DNA from 3 places in the Streptomyces sp. NPDC057486 genome. Region 1 is predicted to be linked to each of the others. Evidence: predicted binding sites of a transcription regulator. Region 1 holds the regulator's gene; each other region holds the start of a gene.

Region 1 (7,116 bases):
GCGGCGCCATGGGGCCCATTCCCTTGCAGCGGGACTCTGTTCAGCGTCCCGATACCCACGTCGGGCGGGCGGACGCGCGGCCGGTCGCCCGGACGAGCCTGCCGGGGAACCTCCTCGCGCCGGCCGCCGCGCGCCGGTTCGTCCGGGCCGCCCTTGCCGAGTGGACCAGGCTCGGGCTGCCCGCGGCCGTGGGCTTCAGCGACCGGCTGGCCGACGACGCGGTGATCGTCGCCGATGAGCTCGTCACCAACGCCGTCGTGCACGCCGGGACCACCGTCGAACTCCTCTTCCGACTGGAGGAAGCGGCCGGGGACGAGGCCGCAGCCCTGGTGCTGGAGGTCGCCGACCACCACCCCACCCGTTCCGTACGCAGCGATCGCCCTGACCCGGTGCCCGCGGCGTACCCGGACGGCCCGGCCGAGGACGGGCGCGGGCTGCAGATCGTCGCCGCACTTGCCGAACGCTGGGGCATCACTTATCGCACCGGCCTCAAGACCGTCTGGGCCCGTCTGCCCGTCGACGACTGGACCGTGCTGCCCGAGCCGGCCGCCGAGCCGGAACTCCGGGGCGGGCTGCGCACCGCCGAACTGCTCGCCCCCACCGCCCGGCGCGCTCTGCGCGACGACGCGGACTGGGCGGGCCGCGGTGCGCTCTCGTTCCTCGCCGAGGCCTCCGACCTGCTCGCCGGGCAGCTCGACGAGGACATCGTGGCGGCGCTCGCCGGGCAGTTACTGGTGCCCAGACTCGCCGACTGGTGCGCGATCTGGCTGGAGCCGGAGAACGGCGGGCCCGCTGCCGTCCCCCGGCTCGCGAGCGTCTGGCACCGTGACGAGGCCGAGACCGGGCAGCTGCGCCCCGTGTTGGAGCAGGACCCGATCCGGTTGCCGGAGCGGGTGGGCACCGGGCCCGTCTCCATGCCGTGGCCCGGGGCCGACGAGGACGGGACCGGTCCGGGCGCCGACGAGCGCTCCAGCGGCCGTGCGGGGGCCGCGCTCGCCTTTCGCATAACCGCCGGCGGCCGCACGCTCGGAGCCGTACTCCTGGGGCGGGAGGGCATCGCCCGCGTCCCTGACGGGGTGACCGCGCTGATCGAGGACTTCGTGCGCCGCGTCGGCCTCGCCGTCGGCGCCGCTCGCGCGTACACCCGGCAGGCCACCATCAGCCGCATCCTGCAGCGCGGACTGCTGCCCAGCAAGGTCGCCGACATCCCCGGCGTCACCAGCTCACTGGTGTACGAGCCTAGTGACGACGGTGTCGTCGGTGGTGACTTCTACGACATTTTCCCGTGCCCCGGCGACCGCTGGTGCTTCATCCTCGGCGATGTGCAGGGCAGCGGCCCCGAGGCCGCCGTCGTCACCGGTCTCGCCCGTCCCTGGCTGCGGCTGCTGGCCCGGGAGGGGTTCCGCGTCGGTGAGGTGCTGGACCGGCTCAACCGGCTGCTTCTCGACGACGCGATGGAGACCGCCGAGGCCGCCGCGCTCATGGTCGCGGCCGCGGGCGGACAGCACCTGGCGGAGGGCGGCCAGCATCTGCGGGAGGACGGTCCGCAGCTGCCGGACGGCGGGCAGCCCCGGTTCCTCTCCCTGCTGTACGGGGAGATGGTGCCGCTGCCCGGCGGCGGGGTGCGCTGCACGCTCGCCAGCGCGGGCCATCCGCTGCCGCTGCTGCTGCGGCCCGACGGCACCGTGCGGACCGCCGCCGAGCCGCAGGTGTTGCTCGGGGTCGTCGAGGACGTCGCGTACGAGAGCCAGAGCTTCGACCTGGCGCCGGGGGACAGCCTGCTCTGCGTCACGGACGGGGTCACGGAGCGGCGCTCCGGTCCGGCGATGTTCGACGACGGGGACGGCCTCGCCCGGGCGCTGGCCGGGTGCGCCGGGCTGACCGCGGAGGGGATCGCGGACCGGATCAAACGCGCCGTTCACGAGTTCGCCGAGCGCCCGCCGGACGACGATCTGGCGCTGGTGGTCCTGCAGGCCAGGTGAGCGCGGGCGGAGTACGACCGGCGACGAGTGACAATGGACGGTATGCCTTCCGTACTGCCCGATGGTGAGCCCGTGCCCGACGACGGGGCGCTGCCCCGCCATGCCCTGGAAGGCGCCGCCGACCGGCCGCTCGGTTTCTACCTGCATGTGCCTTACTGCGCCACGCGCTGCGGGTACTGCGACTTCAACACGTACACGGCGACCGAGCTGCGGGGGTCGGGCGGTGCCCTGGCCTCGCGCGACAACTACGCCGCCCATCTGATCGGCGAGGTCCGCCAGGCCCGCAAGGTGCTCGGCGACGACCCGCGACCGGTCCGTACGGTGTTCGTCGGCGGTGGTACGCCCACGCTGCTGGCCGCCGGGGATCTCGTACGGATGCTGGCGGCGATCCGTGACGAGTTCGGGCTCGCCGACGACGCCGAGATCACCACCGAGGCCAATCCGGAGTCGGTCGACCCGGCGTATCTGGCGGAGCTGCGGGAAGGCGGCTTCAACCGGATCTCGTTCGGGATGCAGAGTGCCCGGCAGCACGTGCTGAAGATCCTCGACCGTACGCATACGCCGGGACGGCCCGAGGCGTGTGTCGCCGAGGCCCGGGAGGCGGGCTTCGAGCACGTCAATCTCGACCTGATCTACGGCACGCCCGGGGAGTCCGACGACGACTGGCGGGCCTCGTTGGACGCGGCGATCGGAGCGGGGCCGGACCATGTGTCCGCGTACGCGCTGATCGTCGAGGAGGGCACGCAGCTGGCGCGGCGGATCCGGCGCGGCGAGGTTCCGATGACGGACGACGACGTCCACGCCGACCGGTATCTGATCGCCGACGAGGCCATGGCCGCGGCCGGCTTCTCCTGGTACGAGGTGTCGAACTGGGCCCGGACGGTGGAGGGACGGTGCCTGCACAACGAGCTGTACTGGCGGGGCGCCGACTGGTGGGGGGCCGGGCCCGGGGCGCACAGCCATGTGGGCGGGGTGCGCTGGTGGAACGTGAAGCATCCCGGCGCGTACGCGCAGGCGCTCGCGGAGGGACGGTCGCCCGGCGCGGGGCGGGAGATCCTGTCGGCGGAGGACCGGCGGGTCGAGCGGATTCTGCTGGAGCTGCGGCTGGTCGACGGGTGTCCGCTGTCGCTGCTGGCGCCCGCCGGACTGGCAGCGGCGGGGCGCGCGGTGGAAGACGGGCTGCTGGAGGCGGCACCCTATGCGGAGGGGCGGGCGGTGCTGACTCTGCGGGGGCGGTTGCTCGCGGATGCGGTGGTCAGGGACCTGGTGGACTGAGGGGCGCGGGGGTACGGGTGCGCTTGCGGCGGGCCTGATCCCCCTGCCACCCCTTTCCCGGAACCGGGGGCTCCACCCCGGCCCCCGGCCCCCGGTCGTCGGACGGGCTGAATGACGAACCAGTGCCGTGACCGGCAAAGCTTGCCGGGAGGGGCACTAGGCAGGCGCCGTCACGAAGTCGATCAGGTGTTCCACCGAGCCCAGCAGCGCCGGCTCCAGATCCTTGTACGAGCGGACCGTCGACAGGATGCGCTGCCACGCGGCGCCCGTGTTCTCCGGCCAGCCCAGTGACCGGCACACGCCCGTCTTCCAGTCCAGGCCGCGGGGCACCACCGGCCAGGAGCCGATGCCCACCGACGCCGGTTTCACGGCCTCCCAGACGTCGATGTACGGGTGGCCCACCACCAGCACGTTCGCGTCGGTGACCTCGGCCGCGATCCTCGACTCCTTGGAGCCGGGGACCAGGTGGTCGACCAGGACGCCCAGTCGCGCATCCGGGCCGGGCGCGAACGAGCGGACGATGGACGGGAGGTCGTCGATGCCTTCCAGGTACTCCACCACCACACCCTCGATGCGCAGGTCGTCGCCCCAGACCCGTTCGACCAACTCCGCGTCGTGCCTGCCCTCCACGTAGATCCGGCCCGCCCGCGCCACCCGGGCCCGTGCCCCGGGGACCGCCACGGAACCGGAGGCCGTCCGGGCGGGGCGGGCCGGGCCGGTCGCCGAGGGGCGTACGAGGGTGATGACGCGGCCCTCCAGGAGGAAGCCGCGCGGTTCCATCGGGAACACCCGATGCTTGCCGAAACGGTCCTCCAGGGTCACTGTCGGGCCCTGCGCCGTCCTCTCGCAGCGGATCACCGCACCGCAGAAGCCGGTGGAGACCTCCTCCACGACCAGATCGGGCTCGGCGGGGACCTCGGGGACGGGAGCGGACTTCTTCCAGGGCGGGGTCAGGTCCGGGTGGTAGCTGCGCATCGGACGACGATAGGACGGGAATCGGTCACGACACGCCGAAGGCGGCGGACAGCCGGTCGCGTTGTGCCCGTACGAACGCCGCGTCCACGACGGCCCCGTGCCCGGGTACGTAGATGGCGTCCTCGCCGCCCAGCGCCAGCAGCCGGTCCAGCGCGGCCGGCCAGCGCGACGGGATCGCGTCCGGGCCCGCCTGCGGTTCGCCCGACTCCTCGACCAGGTCGCCGCAGAGGACCACGGCCGGGGAGCCGGGCACGAGGGCGACGAGATCGTGGCCGCTGTGGGCGGGGCCCACGTTCGCCAGCAGCACCTGGCGGCCGCCGCCCAGGTCGAGCGTCCATTCGTCGCACACCTGGTGGTGCGGTGCCACCAGGACGTCCGCCGCCTGCGCCGCGTCCTCCTCGGACACCCCCTGGCGCACCGCGTCGGCGTACAGCTCGCCCGCGCTGCCGGTCAGGAGAGCGGCCATGCCGATCGCGCCGTACACCTCCGCCCCGGCGAATGCCGCGGTGCCGAGCACATGGTCGAAATGAGGGTGACTGAGTGCGATATGCGTCACCCTCCGGCCGGTCATGGCCTGCACCTGGGTCCGTATCTCCACCCCTTCGCGCAGCGTCGATCCCGTGTCGAAGAGCAGGGCCGCCTCCGCTCCGACCACCAGTGCGACCGTGGCATCCCACCCGGGGAGCCTCCGACGGCCCACACCGTTGCCCAGTCGCTCCCAGCCGAAGTCTTCCCAAGACGCGTCCATGCGGAGACGCTATCGGCAACGACCTGCACAGTCTCGGGGTAGCGTGGCCGGTCGCCCTTGCTAGGGCCCCACCCGGCCGCCGTACACTGGCGGGGGATCGCTGGCACTCGTACGCATCGAGTGCCAGGAATCGCCGGAGATCGACCAGAACCACCGAGGAAACACAGCTGGAGGTGTGCGCCATGCTCAGCGAACGCAGACTCGAAGTGCTGCGCGCCATCGTCCAGGACTATGTCGGCACCGAGGAGCCCGTCGGCTCCAAGGCGCTCACCGAGCGGCACAAGCTGGGGGTCTCCCCGGCCACCGTCCGCAACGACATGGCTGTGCTGGAGGACGAGGGTTTCATCGCCCAGCCCCACACCAGCGCGGGTCGCATCCCGACGGACAAGGGCTACCGGCTCTTCGTCGACAAGCTCGCAGGGGTCAAGCCCCTGTCGTCGCCGGAGCGCAGGGCCATCCAGAACTTCCTCGACGGTGCGGTCGACCTCGACGACGTCGTGGGCCGCACCGTACGGCTGCTCGCGCAGCTGACCCGGCAGGTCGCCGTCGTGCAGTACCCCTCGCTGACCCGGTCCACGGTGCGGCATGTGGAACTGCTGTCGCTGGCGCCCGCCCGGCTGATGCTCGTGCTGATCACGGACACCGGCCGGGTCGAACAGCGCATGATCGACTGTCCCGCACCGTTCGGTGAGACCTCTCTGGCCGATCTGCGGGCCCGGCTCAACAGCCGGGTCGTGGGACGCCGGTTCTCGGACGTCCCGCAGCTGGTGCAGGACCTGCCGGAATCCTTCGAGAGCGAGGACCGGGGAACCGTGTCCACCGTGCTCTCCACCCTGCTCGAAACCCTCGTCGAGGAGACGGAGGAGCGGCTGATGATCGGCGGCACCTCCAACCTCACCCGCTTCGGGCACGACTTCCCTCTGATGATCCGGCCGGTGCTGGAGGCGCTGGAGGAGCAGGTCGTGCTGCTGAAGCTGCTCGGCGAGGCCAAGGACTCGGGCATGACCGTACGTATCGGGCACGAGAACGCCCACGAGGGGCTCAACTCCACGTCCGTCGTCGCGGTCGGCTACGGTTCGGGCGACGAGGCAGTCGCCAAACTCGGCGTGGTCGGACCGACCCGCATGGACTACCCCGGAACGATGGGAGCGGTACGCGCAGTGGCACGTTACGTCGGACAGATCCTGGCGGAGTCGTAAGTGGCCACGGACTACTACGCCGTTCTCGGCGTGCGCCGCGACGCATCTCAGGACGAGATCAAGAAGGCCTTCCGGCGGCTCGCACGCGAGCTGCATCCGGACGTCAACCCCGATCCGAAGACCCAGGAGCGGTTCAAGGAGATCAACGCCGCCTACGAGGTGTTGTCGGACCCGCAGAAGAAGCAGGTCTACGACCTCGGCGGCGACCCGCTGTCCGCCTCCGGCGGCGGTGGCGCGGGCGGATTCGGACAAGGTGGCTTCGGCAACTTCTCCGACATCATGGACGCGTTCTTCGGCACGGCGTCGCAGCGTGGACCGCGGTCGCGCACCCGGCGAGGCCAGGACGCAATGATCCGGCTGGAGATCGATCTCGCCGAGGCGGCGTTCGGTACCACCAAGGACATCCAGGTCGACACGGCCGTCGTCTGTACGACCTGCAGCGGCGAGGGTGCCGCACCCGGCACCTCCGCCCAGACCTGTGACATGTGTCGCGGCCGTGGCGAGGTCTCCCAGGTCACACGGTCGTTCCTCGGCCAGGTCATGACCTCGCGGCCCTGCCCGCAGTGCCAGGGCTTCGGTACGGTCGTGCCGACGCCGTGCCCGGAGTGCGCCGGTGACGGCCGCATCCGTTCGCGGCGCACGCTCACCGTGAAGATCCCCTCCGGTGTCGACAACGGCACCCGCATCCAGCTCGCGGGCGAGGGCGAGGTCGGCCCCGGCGGCGGACCGGCCGGCGACCTGTACGTCGAGATCCATGAGCTGCCGCACCCGGTGTTCCAGCGACGCGGCGACGATCTGCACTGCACGGTCACCATCCCCATGACGGCGGGCGCGCTCGGCACGAAGGTGCCGCTGGAGACGCTCGACGGCCTGGAGGAGGTCGACATCCGGCCGGGCACCCAGTCCGGCCAGTCGGTCCCGCTGCACGGCCGCGGCA
Region 2 (7,116 bases), on a different contig from region 1:
CGAAGGCGGGCGCGTCCAGCCGGCCCGTTTCGCCGCGGCGGTACTTCCCGGTGAGCTTGCCTGCGGCGAGCGGGCTCCACGCCAGCACGGCCTGGTCGAAGGCGCGGGCCTGCGGCAGCAGTTCGCGTTCCGGGGTGCGTTCCAGCAGGTTGTACCGCAGCTGAGAACCGGCGAACGAGGTCCAGCCCCGCAGCTCGGCCATGGTGTTCGCCTGCGCGATCTCCCATGCCGCCCAGTCCGACACCCCCAGATAGAGCACCTTGCCGGACCGTACGAGGTCGTCGAGGGCGCGCATGACCTCCTCGACCGGGGTGAAGTTGTCCCGTGCGTGCACCCACAGCACGTCGATGCGGTCGGTACGCAGCCGGGCGAGGCTCGCCTCCACCGACTGGACCAGGTTCTTCCGGTGGTTGCCCGCCGCGTTCGGATCGCCCGTGCGGGTGGCGCAGCTGTACTTCGTGGCGAGCACGAACCGGTCCCGGCGGCCTTGGAGCAGCTCGCCGAGGATCGTCTCCGAGCTGCCGTCGGTGTAGTTGTTGGCGGTATCGATGAAATTGCCGCCCGCGTCCGCGTACGCGTCGACGATCCGGGCGCTGGTCTCCTTGTCCGCGCCCCATCCCCAGTCCGCGCCGACGGTCATGGCGCCGAGGCTCAGCTCGCTCACCCGCAGGCCGGTCCGGCCGAACAGCGTGTACTGCACAGTGTTCTCCCTCGGTACGTGCGTGCATCCGGTCAGCCGGTCGCATTCGGACGTTACGAGCTGGAGCGCGCTTCAACGCAAGCCACGCCGAACCGTGCCCACGCCCGGTCGGTAGGCTCGGGCTCATGTCCCGCCGCGCACTGTTGCCGCCGCCCCCTCCACCCGTCGAGATACGGTCCTGGCCCGACAGGGAAGCCCTGCTCGCAGACCGGGCGTTCGTCCTCGGCGAGCTGGTCACCATGCATGTGGGGCGCGGCAGGCTGGTGCTGCTGTGGCTGTGGGGCGCCCTGTGCGCGCTCGGCTGGTCGCTGGTGGGGACCGCGATCCTGACGTTCGAGGAGTCGTACGACATCTTCGGTGCCGTCCTCGGCGTCGTCCTCGCCACCCTGGGCGCCTGCTGTGTCGTGCCGTCGGTGGTCTTCGTCGTCGTCGGTCTGCGCCGCGACCGGCAGATCCGCCGACTGCTCGACGCCTGGGGCAAGTTGGACCGCGATCCGGTCGGCGACATGCGGCTGCGGGCCTCCGGTGCGAGCCTCGCCTGGGTGCTCTCGTCGTTCGCCCTGTGTGCGGTCGGGCTGTACGCCTGCGTGGCCGTCCCGGCAGGTGCAAGGGCAGGCGAGGACACCTACGGTGCGGTCGCCCTGGTCATGGGGCTCGGGATGATCGGCTGGCTGCTCGGCCTGATCGGTGTCACCAAGGCGTTCGCGCACCGCCGTTGGGTGCTGAGAGTGCTCGTCGGGGCGCCCGGGCCCGAGCCGCTGTTCTCCGTCCGGGGCGGTGCTCACCGCTGAACCCGCCTCTATTCTGGCTGCGTAGCAGGATCCGCGCAGGGGGAGGGGTCATATGGAGTGGTACTGGTGGGTGCTCATCATCTTCTGGACCGGTGGCTTCGGATGGGCGGTCGACAACGTCCGTACGGCGCTGCGCAACCGGCACACCCGCAAGCTGGAACTGCTGGAGGCGGGCAAACAGGAACGCCTCGCCGTCGAGGCGGCGAACCGGCCGCCGGAGCCGATCTGCGGCTGCACGCACCACCTTGCCAAGCACGACAAGCAGGGCAAGTGCCATGAGCGGGTCGAGGTGCCGACGGCCTGGGACGAGAGCAAGAAGCCGGTCCGCTTCGAATCCGGGCAGTGCAACTGCCAGCAGTACGTGGGCCCGCAGCCGCTCTCCCGGGTGTACGCCGACGAACTGACCGATCTGGCCTAGTGCCCTCCCGGCACGCTTTGCCCCGTCGCGCCGCCCGGCACGCACACTCGGACGACGCTCCTCATGGGCACACGCCCTAGGAGCTCGTACGCGTGTCGGGCCGCACGGGGTGGCCGATCAGCATGGTCGGTGCCCCGGCGACGCGGGTCAGGAACACCGTTGCCGCGTTCGGTCCCTCGAGCTTCATCTTCCGGCGCAGCTCCTCCGGTTCGACGGCCGAGCCCCGCTTCTTGACGGTCAGGACGCCGACCTTCCGCTCCCGCAGCAGCGCCTTCAGCTTCTTCATGTTGAAGGGCAGTTGGTCGGTGATCTCGTACGCGGAGGTGTAGGGGGAGTCGTACGGCTCGTCGCTCGTGACGTACGCGATCGTCTCGTCGACCAGCCGGCCACCCGACCGCTCCACGACGTCGGCGACCAGATGGGCGCGGATGACGGCGCCGTCCGGCTCGTACAGATAGCGGCCCACCGGTCCGACGGGCGGCGCGGGCAGTGCGGCCGGGGCCGACAGGGTCGCGCCCGCCGGGAGCAGTGTGGCGCGGTACGAGCCCGGGGCGAACCCTTCGCCGAACCAGAGCACCGCCTCCTTCACATCGCCCGCGTCCGAGATCCACTCCGCCTCCGCCTGCGCCGGGATCGCCTCGTGCGGGATGCCGGGGGCGATCTTCAGTGCGGCACGGGGGGCCGTCAGCGCGGCGGCGGTCGCCCAGGAGAGCGGCGGCGAGTACGCCTCGGGGTCGAAGATCCTGCCGCGTCCGCCGCGCCGGGCCGGGTCGACGAAGACCGCGTCGTACGCGGACGTGTCGATCTCGGTGACATCGGCGCAGCGCACCTCGATCAGGGTGTCGAGACCGAGTGCGGCGGCATTGGCGCGGGCCACCTCGGCGGTCAGCGGGTCGCGGTCCACGGCGAGGACGGAGATGCCCGCGCGGGCGAGGGCGAGGGCGTCGCCGCCGATCCCGCAACAGAGGTCGGCGACGCTGCGTACGCCCGCTTCGGCGAAGCGTCGGGCGCGGTGGGTGGCGACCGAGGTGCGGGTCGCCTGCTCGACGCCGTTCGGGGTGAAGAACATCCGGTACGCGTCCTCGGCGCCGAACTTCGCCACCGCCCGCTGCCGCAGCCGTGCCTGCCCCAGCGCCGCCGACACCAGCGGGGCCGGATGGCTGCGGCGCAGCCGGGTCGCGGTGGCGAGCTCCTGGGAGGGGTCGTACGCCCGCAGTTCGGCGAGGAGTGCCTCGCCCTCGGGGGTGCGCAGGGCCGTGAAGGCGGCGAGCGGGTCGGTCGGATCGAAGGCGTTCACCGGCCCATTGTGAGCCAGCCGGGGGACCGCGCGGACCCGGCGGAGGTGTCGGAGCCGGTGGCCGGGCCCCCACTGGCAGTATGCGAAACCATGCAGCTTGTACGACAAAAGGAAGATTTAACCGCGCGGGGGTATGGGTCGGCCCTGATGCGGCGCGGGCCGTCATGAGGACCATCACGGACAAGGGGTACGCCGTGGCCCGGCTGGAGGACTACGCATGAGGAGGGCGCACCGGCTGCTCGCCGGCCTGCTGGCAACCGGTGCGCTCCTGACCGCCACCGCCGGGTGCGCGCAGTCGGTCGACCCGATCGAACGGCTGGGCCGGAAGGCCGCGCAGAAGGTGAGCCGCCAGCACCGGACGCCGGAGCCGGAGCCGGGACCGACTTCGGGGGCGGAGCCGGAGCGGCGGGAGGGTGTGCGGGGTGATCAGGGGGCCGCGGGGTCGACGGTCGTCGGCCCCTGCGGTCGGCCGGGTCGGCTGCCGGAGACCGGGCCCACGGGGTCGTTCTCGCCGTTGAGGCACTGGTGGCCGGACGGGCCGGAACCGTCCGGCGGAGCGGGCGCCGGTACGGGGTGCGAGCGGCGGTAGTCGACGTACCCGGTCCGCACCGTCATGACGCACGGCGCGATCGCGGCGAAGGCCTGGACCGGGCGCCCGGGGCCGGTTCGCGCGCAGCGGTGCGACGCCGATCGCGACGACCGCCGGGGCGGGCACCCCGAATGCGATCACGGCCCGGTTCGTCGGCGGTTGGTTCGGCCGCCTCGGGCGGGTCGGCGCAGGAGGCGGCCCGGCCCGCCCCGGCCGTACGGAACGTGACGGTCGCGCAGACCGCTGCCCGGCGCCGCCGGGGGCGGAACCGGAGCGATGTCGAGACCTGCCCCGGCAGCCGACGCCGACGCGGGGGCGTGACGACCGGCATCTCCCCGCCGTCGCACGGAACGGCGCGGTCCGTCCCCGCGTTCCCCGTACGTCGACCCGTCGGGACAGCCCGGTGCGGTGACGCCACGATCGCACTGAATTGGCACTCCGCTTGACCGAGTGCTAATCGCGGTCATAGTGTCAGCTCTGGCACTCCCCGCTGGAGAGTGCCAGCAGTACTGTGCGACCGGCAGGTCCGGCACCCGCGACGACGGACCCATCTGATCGCCACCCCAGACAGTTAACCCCGCAGTTAACCCCGAGATCTCCGAAGGGGGAGGCCGGATCGTGACGACCACCAGCTCCAAGGTTGCCATCAAGCCGCTTGAGGACCGCATTGTGGTCCAGCCGCTCGACGCCGAGCAGACCACGGCCTCTGGCCTGGTCATCCCGGACACCGCCAAGGAGAAGCCCCAGGAGGGCGTCGTCCTGGCCGTGGGCCCGGGTCGCTTCGAGAACGGCGAGCGCCTGCCGCTCGACGTCAAGACCGGTGACATCGTGCTGTACAGCAAGTACGGCGGCACCGAGGTGAAGTACAACGGCGAGGAGTACCTCGTCCTCTCGGCTCGCGACGTGCTCGCGATCATCGAGAAGTAATTCACACACGTTTGCTTCCGTTCTGCGCCCCTGGTCCCCTGCGAGATAACAAGCCGGGCGGTCAGGGGCGCAGTTCGTTCGAGAGGACAGTTCAGCTCCCATGGCGAAGATTCTGAAGTTCGACGAGGACGCCCGTCGCGCCCTTGAGCGCGGCGTCAACAAGCTTGCCGACACGGTCAAGGTGACGATCGGCCCCAAGGGCCGCAACGTCGTCATCGACAAGAAGTTCGGCGCTCCCACCATCACCAACGACGGTGTCACCATCGCGCGCGAGGTCGAGCTCGACGACCCGTACGAGAACCTCGGTGCCCAGCTGGTGAAGGAGGTGGCGACCAAGACCAACGACGTAGCGGGTGACGGCACCACCACCGCCACCGTGCTCGCCCAGGCGCTCGTCCGCGAGGGCCTGCGCAATGTCGCCGCGGGTGCTTCCCCGGCCGCCCTGAAGAAGGGCATCGACGCCGCGGTCAAGGCTGTGTCCGAGGAGCTCCTCGCGACCGCCCGCCCGATCGACGACAAGTCCGACATCGCCGCCGTGGCCGCGCTCTCCGCGCAGGACTCGCAGGTCGGCGAGCTCATCGCGGACGCGATGGACAAGGTCGGCAAGGACGGTGTCATCACCGTCGAGGAGTCCAACACCTTCGGTCTGGACCTCGAGTTCACCGAGGGCATGGCCTTCGACAAGGGTTACCTGTCCCCGTACATGGTGACCGACCAGGAGCGTATGGAGGCCGTCCTCGACGACCCGTACATCCTGATCCACCAGGGCAAGATCGGCTCGATCCAGGAGCTGCTCCCGCTGCTGGAGAAGGTCATCCAGGCCGGTGGCTCCAAGCCGCTGCTGATCATCGCCGAGGACGTCGAGGGCGAGGCCCTGTCGACCCTGGTCGTCAACAAGATCCGTGGCACCTTCAACGCCGTCGCGGTGAAGGCCCCGGGCTTCGGTGACCGCCGCAAGGCCATGCTCGGCGACATCGCCACCCTCACCGGTGCGACCGTCATCGCCGAGGAGGTCGGCCTCAAGCTCGACCAGGCCGGTCTGGACGTGCTGGGCACCGCCCGCCGTGTCACCGTCTCCAAGGACGACACGACCATCGTGGACGGCGGCGGCGAGCCCGGCGACGTCAAGGGCCGGGTCAACCAGATCAAGGCCGAGATCGACGCCACCGACTCCGACTGGGACCGCGAGAAGCTCCAGGAGCGCCTCGCGAAGCTGGCCGGCGGCGTGTGCGTGATCCGCGTCGGTGCCGCCACCGAGGTGGAGCTCAAGGAGAAGAAGCACCGTCTGGAGGACGCCATCTCCGCGACCCGCGCCGCGGTCGAGGAGGGCATCGTCTCCGGTGGTGGCTCCGCTCTGGTCCACGCCGTCAAGGTCCTCGAGGGCAACCTCGACAAGGCCGGCGACGAGGCCACCGGTGTCGCGGTCGTGCGCCGCGCCGCGGTCGAGCCGCTGCGCTGGATCGCCGAGAACGCGGGCCTCGAGGGTTACGTCATCACCTCGAAGGTCGCCGAGCTCGACAAGGGCCAGGGCTTCAACGCCGCGACCGGAGAGTACGGCGACCTGGTGAAGGCCGGCGTCATCGACCCGGTCAAGGTCACCCGCTCCGCGCTGGAGAACGCCGCGTCCATCGCGTCGCTGCTGCTGACGACCGAGACCCTGGTCGTCGAGAAGCCGGCCGAGGAAGAGGCCGAAGCCGGTCACGGCGGCCACGGTCACTCGCACTGACGAGCTGCCACCTGGCCTCACCGTCGCACAAGGCCCCCGTTCCCGCTGTTCAGCAGTGGGAACGGGGGCTTTCGGCTGCCCTCCGCCGTGGGGTCAGTGGAGCGCGCCGAGCTGGTGCATCAGGCCGAGAAGGTCCGCGTGCCACCAGCCTTCCTGGATCCTGCCGTCCTTGAACCGGAAGATCGTGGTGCCCGTCATGGTGCACTGCCTGCCCGTGGGGGCGATCCCCATGAAGTCGCCCTCGTGGGTGCCGATCCAGGTCCACAGCGTCACGACGTCGTCACCCTCGCAGACCTGCCGGTCCAGGCTGACGGTGAAATCGAAGGCCGCACGCCATCTGATCACGTCGTTCTTCAGGGAGTCGGACCCGACCACCGTGTCCTGTTCCTTCGCGACGTCGTGGTCGATGTAGTCGGGCGCGAACACCTCGTCGATGGCTTCGAGGTTGCCCCCGACGGCGATCTCGTGGAAGAACCGGCGCGACAGTGTCTGGTTCAACTGTTCGTCACGGACCACATCGAGGTCGGTGAAGGTGGGCATTCCGTTGCAGAGCGCCACCATCTCCTGGAAGATCCGGTCGGTCTCCGGCAGCTTCGAGTTCGCCATCGCGTCTTCGTACGAAGGGAATTCGACGATCTCGACGAAGTGGGACCCGTCGGAGCGGTCCT
Region 3 (7,116 bases), on a different contig from region 1:
CTCGTCGTTCTCGGCCACTACGGCGCCGAACGCTGGGACGCCGTCTCCGGCGCCGTCCACGCCCCCGCCCCGCACCCGGGCGTCGCCGCGGTCCGCGCCGAACTCCCCGTCCTGCTCGAACGGTTCGCCTCCTGGCGCGGCACCTGGATCGAGGAGAAGGGCCGGGCGCTCGCGGTCCACACCCGCCGTGCCGCCGACCCGCAGGCCGCGTTCGACGCGCTGCGCGGCCCGCTCGGTGCGCTCGCCGCCCGGCACGGGCTGATCGTCGAACCGGGCCGTCTCGTCCTGGAGCTGCGACCGCCCGGCATGGACAAGGGTGTGGCGCTCACGGAGTTCGTCCGGGAGACGGACGCCGAGTCCGTTCTCTTCGCCGGCGACGACCTGGGCGACCTCGCGGCCTACGCGGCCGTGGAGAAGCTCCGCGCCGAGGGCCCCGACGGCATTCCGGGCCTGCTGGTCTGCAGCGGCAGCGCCGAAGTGCCCGAACTGGCCGAGCGCGCCGACCTGTTGCTGCCGGGACCGGGAGCCGTCGTGGAGTTTCTCTCGGCCTTGGCGCACCGTCTCCGGTCGGGTCCCATCGAGGGGTGACGGGCGACGTCACCCCTGCCGCAGCGCCTCCAGCTGCTCCAGGAACCACTGCTGCGGCGGCAGCGCCGTCGCCGCAGCGGCCAGCCGCTTCGAGCGCTCCGCCCGTTCCCCGTCCGGCATCGTCAGCGCCTCGTGCAGGGCGGCCGCCGTCGCGGACACGTCGTAGGGGTTCACCACGATCGCGTCGGCGCCCAGCTCCTCGTACGCCCCCGCCTCCCGTGACAGCACCAGCGCGCAGCCCGCGTCGGAGACCACCGGGACCTCCTTGGCGACGAGGTTCATGCCGTCGCGGATCGGGTTGACGAGCGCCACGTCCGCCAGCCGGTACGCCCCCAGCGAGCGCGCGAAGTCGTCGTTCACATGGAGCAGGACCGGGGTCCAATCGGGTGTCCCGTACGCCGAGTTGATGTCGTCCGCCAGCCTCTGCACCTCGGCCGTGTACTCCCGGTACACCGTCAGGTCCTGCCGCGACGGGTACGCGAACGCCACATGCACCACCCGCTCGCGCCACTGCGGGCGGGTGTTCAGCAGCTCCCGGTACGCCAGCAGCCCGCGCACGATGTTCTTGGACAGCTCCGTACGGTCCACCCGCACGATCGTCTTTCGGCCGGTGCCGCCCACCTGCTCCCGCAGCACCGCCATCCGTTCGTCCACGTCCGCCTCGTGCGCGCGGCGGCGCAGGAAGTCCGCGTCCGCGCCCAGACCGTGCACGCCGATCCTCGTCCGGCCCGTGCCGCCCAGGATCTCGGTGCAGCAGCCGATGAACGCGTCCGCCCACCGCCGGGTCAGGAAGCCCGCCCGGTCCGCGCCGAGCATGCCGCGCAGCAATTGCTCGGCGATGTCGTCGGGCAGCAGCCGGAAGTAGTCGACCGGGGCCCACGGGGTGTGCGAGAAGTGGCCGATCCGCAGGTCGGGCCGCAGCTCGCGGAGCATGCCCGGGACCAGCGCCAGGTGGTAGTCCTGCACCAGCACCGCGGCGCCCTCGCCGGCCTCCTCGGCGAGTGCCCGCGCGAAGGCCAGGTTGTACGTTTCGAATGACGCCCACTGCCGGCGGAACTCCGCGTCGAAGACCGGATCCAGCGGTGTCTGGTACAGCATGTGGTGGACGAACCAGAGCACCGAGTTCGCGATGCCGTTGTACGCGTCGGCGTGGACGTCGGCGTCGATGTCGAGCATCCGTACGCCCGGCTCGGCGATCCCGTGCCGGACCGCCGCCCTGTCCCCGTCGCCGAGCGCCGCGCAGACCCAGAGCTTGTCCTCGACCGCGCTCAGGCCGGAGACGAGCCCCCCGCCGCCCCGTCTGGCGCCGATCGAACCGTCCGCGCGCAGCGCGTACGAGACGGGGCCGCGGTTGGACGCGACGAGTACCTGGGCAGCCGACGTGACCGCGTGCTCGGAGACCATGTTGCGGAATCTAGCCCGATCGCGAACCACCCAAACGTGCGAAGTCAGGTCACGTCAGGCCGCGCGGCGCGAAACGTACTCCGTGATCTCGCGCATCGGGGGCCGCTCCTCCGTGTCCACCGGATGGGTGCGCGGTACGAAGCCGTCCTCGCCCCGCTCGAACTGGGTCAGGGCCGGACGTACCAAGTGACCTCGGGAAAGCCGGAGTTGAGCGGTGCGATAGATCGCCGCAGCCATCCGTCCCAGCGCCTGGCCGTCCTGGTGGCGGTGTCTGCGCACCCCCACGTCGACCTGTGCCAGCGCGTCCAGCCCGACGGTGTGCAGGGAGTCCACCAGCAGGCCGAGTTCCACTCCGTAGCCGACGGGGAACGGAAGCCGCTCCAGCAGCGAGCGCCGTACCGCGTATTCGCCGCCGAGCGGCTGGACGAAGCCGGCCAGCTGTGGCCAGTGCAGATTGAGCAGCGGGCGGGCCACCAGCTCCGTGACGCGGCCGCCCTGACCAGCGGTGTCGCCCAGGGGGCGGTCGTACATCGCCTTGACGAACTGCACCCCGGGGTCGGTGAGCAGCGGGCCGACGATGCCGGAGACGAAGTCGGCGGAGAAGTCCCTCAGGTCGGCGTCTATGAAGCAGACGATGTCACCGCTGGTGACCAGGAGCGAGCGCCACAGGACCTCGCCCTTGCCGGGGAGCGCGGGTATGCGCGGGAGTATCGCGTCGCGGTGCACCACTCGGGCGCCCGCCTTCCGGGCGACTTCCGCCGTGCCGTCCGTCGAGCCGGAGTCGATCACCAGCAGCTCGTCGACCAGCGGCACCTTCTCCATCAGCTCGACCCGGATCGTCTCGACGATGGCGCCGACCGTCGCCTCCTCGTTCAGGGCGGGCAGCACCACGCTCACACTCCCGCGCCGCGGGTCCCGGCCCTTGGCGGCGACGAGCCGGTCCAGCGGGCGGTCGGCTGCCGACCAGGAACGCCTGGCCAGCCAGCGTTCGACCTCTTCCAGCACGGTCGATACTCCCTGTATGTGATCCATCTCGCGGTTCGGACGACTGTCTCAACCGTCCGATGCTTCGGTTACAGTCTTGAACAACGCGGATGACCGGCGCATGTCGGGGTCCTCCGCCAATAAATGCCTGGGTCGACGACCCAGTGCCATAGCGCTCATCCAGAGGGACTGAGGGAACGGCCCGTTGAAGTCCCGGCAACCCTCCCGCCGACCGCGAGGTCAGGTGGGGAAGGTGCCAATTCCGGCTCGTGGCGAAATGCGCCGCGAGGAAGATGAGGAGAAAGGGCCTCGCCATCATGGCTGCGCAGACTGTTGCAGTAAGCACCGATTCTTCCACTGGCGCCGTCGACCTCGGCCCCGCAGCGGCACTTTCCTGCCGCGAGTGCGGAGAGCGTTTCGAGCTCGGTCCCCTTTTCGCCTGCGCGTCCTGTTTCGGGCCGCTCGAAGTGGCGTACGACCTGCCGAGCGGCTCCCCGGACGAGCTGAAGAAGCGCATCGAGGCCGGACCGAACAACATCTGGCGCTACGCGCCGCTGCTGCCCGTCCCCGCCGATGTCGCGGACAAGCCCAACATCAACCCCGGCTTCACCAAGCTGGTCAAGGCCGACAACCTCGCCCGTGAGCTGGGTGTCACCGGCGGGCTGTACGTCAAGGACGACTCCGGCAACCCGACGCACTCCTTCAAGGACCGCGTCGTCGCGATCGCCGTCGAGGCCGCCCGCGCCTTCGGTTTCACCACCCTCTCCTGCTCCTCCACCGGCAACCTCGCCGGTGCGGTGGGCGCGGCCGCCGCCCGGGCCGGCTTCCGGTCCTGCGTGTTCATCCCGCACGACCTGGAGCAGGGCAAGGTCGTCATGGCCGCGGTGTACGGCGGTGAGCTGGTCGGCATCGAGGGCAACTACGACGACGTCAACCGCTTCTGCTCGGAGCTCATCGGCGACCCGCTCGGTGAGGGCTGGGGCTTCGTCAACGTCAACCTGCGCCCGTACTACGGCGAGGGTTCCAAGACGCTCGCGTACGAGATCTGCGAACAGCTCGGCTGGCAGCTGCCCGACCAGCTCGTCATCCCGATCGCGTCGGGCTCGCAGCTCACGAAGATCGACAAGGGTCTTCAGGAGCTGATCAAGCTCGGTCTCGTCGAGGACAAGCCGTACAAGATCTTCGGCGCCCAGGCCGAGGGCTGCTCCCCGGTCTCCACGGCCTTCAAGGCCGGTCACGACGTCGTGCGCCCGCAGAAGCCGAACACGATCGCCAAGTCCCTGGCGATCGGCAATCCGGCCGACGGTCCGTACGTCCTGGACATCGCCCGCCGCACCGGCGGCGCGGTCGAGGACGTCAACGACGAACAGATCGTCGACGCGATCAAGCTGCTGGCCCGCACCGAGGGCATCTTCGCCGAGACGGCGGGCGGGGTGACGGTCGGCGTGACGAGGAAGCTGATCGAGGCGGGTCTGCTGGACCCGACGCTCACCACGGTCGTCCTGAACACCGGTGACGGTCTGAAGACTCTGGATGCGGTCGCCCCGACGACCGGCCCGACCGCGACCATCCGGCCCAGCCTGGACGCGTTCCGTGACGCCGGCCTCGCCAACGGCTGACCCGACCACCCGAGACGTAAGGAAGGCACCCACATGAGCGTCAAGGTCCGTATCCCCACCATCCTGCGCACCTACACGGGCGGTCAGGCCGAGGTCCCGGCCGAGGGCTCGACCCTCTCCCAGGTCATCGAGTCGCTGGAGCAGAACCACCCGGGCATCGCCGCGCGTGTCCTGGACGACCAGGGCAAGCTCCGCCGCTTCGTGAACGTGTACGTCAACGACGACGACGTGCGCTTCGAGGGCGGTCTGGAGACGGCGACCCCGGACGGCGCGGGCATCTCCATCATCCCGGCGGTCGCGGGCGGCTGCTGACGTGGAGTCGGCCTGTGCGGCCGACTCCGCAGCGTTACCGGAATTGCCCCCTCTGCGAGCTAAGCGGAGGGGGCAATTCTGCATGGTTGAGCGCGGTAGAGTTGGGAAGTCCCCTCCGCTGCCCGTGCCGACCGCATATGAGAATGCGCCCGCCCGCGACAAGATGCAGCCAAAGTGTTCCAACTCCTTGCGCCGTAAGTGGCCTTTGTCCGGCCCGACTTGCCCTGGAATCGCATAAATTCCTCATATTCGGGTGCTCGGCGCTGCCCAGAATTCTCGTCCGATTGACCTGTTGCAGAGGGCAGTTGGGCAGATACATTCGGCCGCGGTCGACGCGTTCCGGCGCACGCACCCTCTCCTGTCGGAGGGTGAGTTCTGACCCGGGTCCGCGAAGTGCGGTCCTGCGCAAGGGCCAGTAATAGGGGAGTTAGGCATGGCTCAGGGCACCGTCAAGTGGTTCAACGCGGAGAAGGGGTACGGCTTCATCGCGGTCGACGGTGGTGCGGATGTTTTCGTCCACTACAGCGCGATCCAGATGGACGGGTACCGCACCCTCGAAGAGGGTCAGCGAGTTGAATTCGAAATCTCGCAGGGCCAGAAGGGGCCGCAGGCGGACATGGTCAAGCTCGCCGTCGGCTGAGCTCGGCGCGGTCGGCCAACGACACCACTCACGCACGAAGGGCCCGTACCCACCGGGGGGCGGGCCCTTCGTGCGTGCCCCCGCCCGTCGCGCCACCCGGCACTCCGCGCGCCGTCGCCCGGCTCCCGGGTTGTCCACAACCGCCGGGGGCGCTTGCACTCGGGGGGGTCGAGTGCTAATCATTGGCGTTAGCACTCTCCAGGTGAGAGTGACAGAACTTGGACCGGGCCGGTGAGGCCCGCAGGCTTGGTGGGGCAAGGAACCACCGGGCGCGCAGGCCGTCCGTCGCGGGCGCCACTCGGTCCGGAGAAATCCACCCCTGTCCGGGAGGACCACTTCACATGGCCAAGATCATCGCGTTCGACGAGGAGGCACGGCGCGGTCTCGAGCGCGGGATGAACCAGCTCGCCGACGCCGTCAAGGTCACCCTTGGCCCCAAGGGCCGCAACGTCGTCCTCGAGAAGAAGTGGGGCGCGCCCACGATCACCAACGATGGTGTTTCCATCGCCAAGGAGATCGAGCTCGAGGACCCGTACGAGAAGATCGGCGCCGAGCTGGTCAAGGAAGTCGCCAAGAAGACGGACGACGTCGCCGGCGACGGTACGACCACCGCCACCGTTCTCGCCCAGGCGCTCGTCCGTGAGGGCCTGCGCAACGTCGCCGCGGGTGCCAACCCGATGGCCCTCAAGCGGGGTATCGAGAAGGCCGTCGAGGCCGTCTCCGCCGCCCTGCTGGAGCAGGCCAAGGACGTGGAGACCAAGGAGCAGATCGCTTCGACGGCCTCCATCTCCGCCGCCGACACCCAGATCGGCGAGCTCATCGCCGAGGCGATGGACAAGGTCGGCAAGGAAGGCGTCATCACCGTCGAGGAGTCCCAGACCTTCGGTCTGGAGCTGGAGCTCACCGAGGGTATGCGCTTCGACAAGGGCTACATCTCGGCGTACTTCGCCACCGACATGGAGCGCATGGAGTCGGCCCTGGACGACCCGTACATCCTGATCGTCAACTCCAAGGTCAGCAACGTGAAGGACCTCCTTCCGCTGCTGGAGAAGGTCATGCAGTCCGGCAAGCCGCTGCTGATCATCGCCGAGGACGTCGAGGGCGAGGCCCTGTCGACCCTGGTCGTCAACAAGATCCGTGGCACCTTCAAGTCCGTCGCCGTCAAGGCCCCGGGCTTCGGTGACCGCCGCAAGGCCATGCTCGGCGACATCGCCATCCTCACCGGTGGCACCGTCATCTCCGAGGAGGTCGGTCTCAAGCTCGAGAACGCCGGCCTGGACCTGCTGGGCCGTGCCCGCAAGGTCGTCATCACCAAGGACGAGACGACGATCGTCGACGGCGCCGGTGACACCGACCAGGTTCAGGGTCGCGTCAACCAGATCCGTGCCGAGATCGAGAACTCCGACTCGGACTACGACCGCGAGAAGCTCCAGGAGCGCCTGGCGAAGCTGGCCGGCGGCGTGGCCGTCATCAAGGCCGGTGCCGCCACCGAGGTCGAGCTCAAGGAGCGCAAGCACCGCATCGAGGACGCCGTTCGCAACGCGAAGGCGGCCGTCGAGGAGGGCATCG

What was found. Region 1 encodes HrcA, which represses chaperone genes, less so after heat shock. Its sites were predicted from a motif close to TTNGCACTCNGNNNNNCNGAGTGCNAA; they were not measured.
Region 2: a site for HrcA is predicted at 4,226-4,252, ahead of groES (co-chaperone GroES). Genes of this name have one in related genera too.
Region 3: a site for HrcA is predicted at 5,700-5,726, ahead of groL (chaperonin GroEL). Genes of this name have one in related genera too.

The regions. Positions count from the first base shown of each region.
Region 1 is NZ_JBHVEE010000128.1:20,698-27,813, forward strand. Features, by position in the region: gene ACFU6I_RS38205 (SpoIIE family protein phosphatase) at 9-1,982, shown strand; gene hemW (radical SAM family heme chaperone HemW) at 2,025-3,257, shown strand; gene ACFU6I_RS38215 (DUF3097 domain-containing protein) at 3,414-4,232, opposite strand; gene ACFU6I_RS38220 (MBL fold metallo-hydrolase) at 4,258-4,980, opposite strand; gene hrcA (heat-inducible transcriptional repressor HrcA) at 5,163-6,179, shown strand; gene dnaJ (molecular chaperone DnaJ) at 6,180-7,116, shown strand, end outside.
Region 2 is NZ_JBHVEE010000047.1:43,104-50,219, forward strand. Features, by position in the region: gene ACFU6I_RS22400 (aldo/keto reductase) at 1-700, opposite strand, end outside; gene ACFU6I_RS22405 (hypothetical protein) at 826-1,491, shown strand; gene ACFU6I_RS22410 (hypothetical protein) at 1,544-1,909, shown strand; gene ACFU6I_RS22415 (methyltransferase domain-containing protein) at 1,986-3,206, opposite strand; gene ACFU6I_RS22420 (hypothetical protein) at 3,424-3,795, shown strand; gene groES (co-chaperone GroES) at 4,414-4,722, shown strand; gene groL (chaperonin GroEL) at 4,823-6,448, shown strand; gene ACFU6I_RS22435 (ester cyclase) at 6,542-7,116, opposite strand, start outside.
Region 3 is NZ_JBHVEE010000001.1:287,688-294,803, reverse strand. Features, by position in the region: gene otsB (trehalose-phosphatase) at 1-588, shown strand, start outside; gene ACFU6I_RS01460 (trehalose-6-phosphate synthase) at 598-1,992, opposite strand; gene ACFU6I_RS01455 (glucosyl-3-phosphoglycerate synthase) at 2,047-2,997, opposite strand; SAM riboswitch class I at 3,150-3,276, shown strand; gene thrC (threonine synthase) at 3,294-4,595, shown strand; gene ACFU6I_RS01445 (MoaD/ThiS family protein) at 4,629-4,907, shown strand; gene ACFU6I_RS01440 (cold-shock protein) at 5,341-5,547, shown strand; gene groL (chaperonin GroEL) at 5,889-7,116, shown strand, end outside.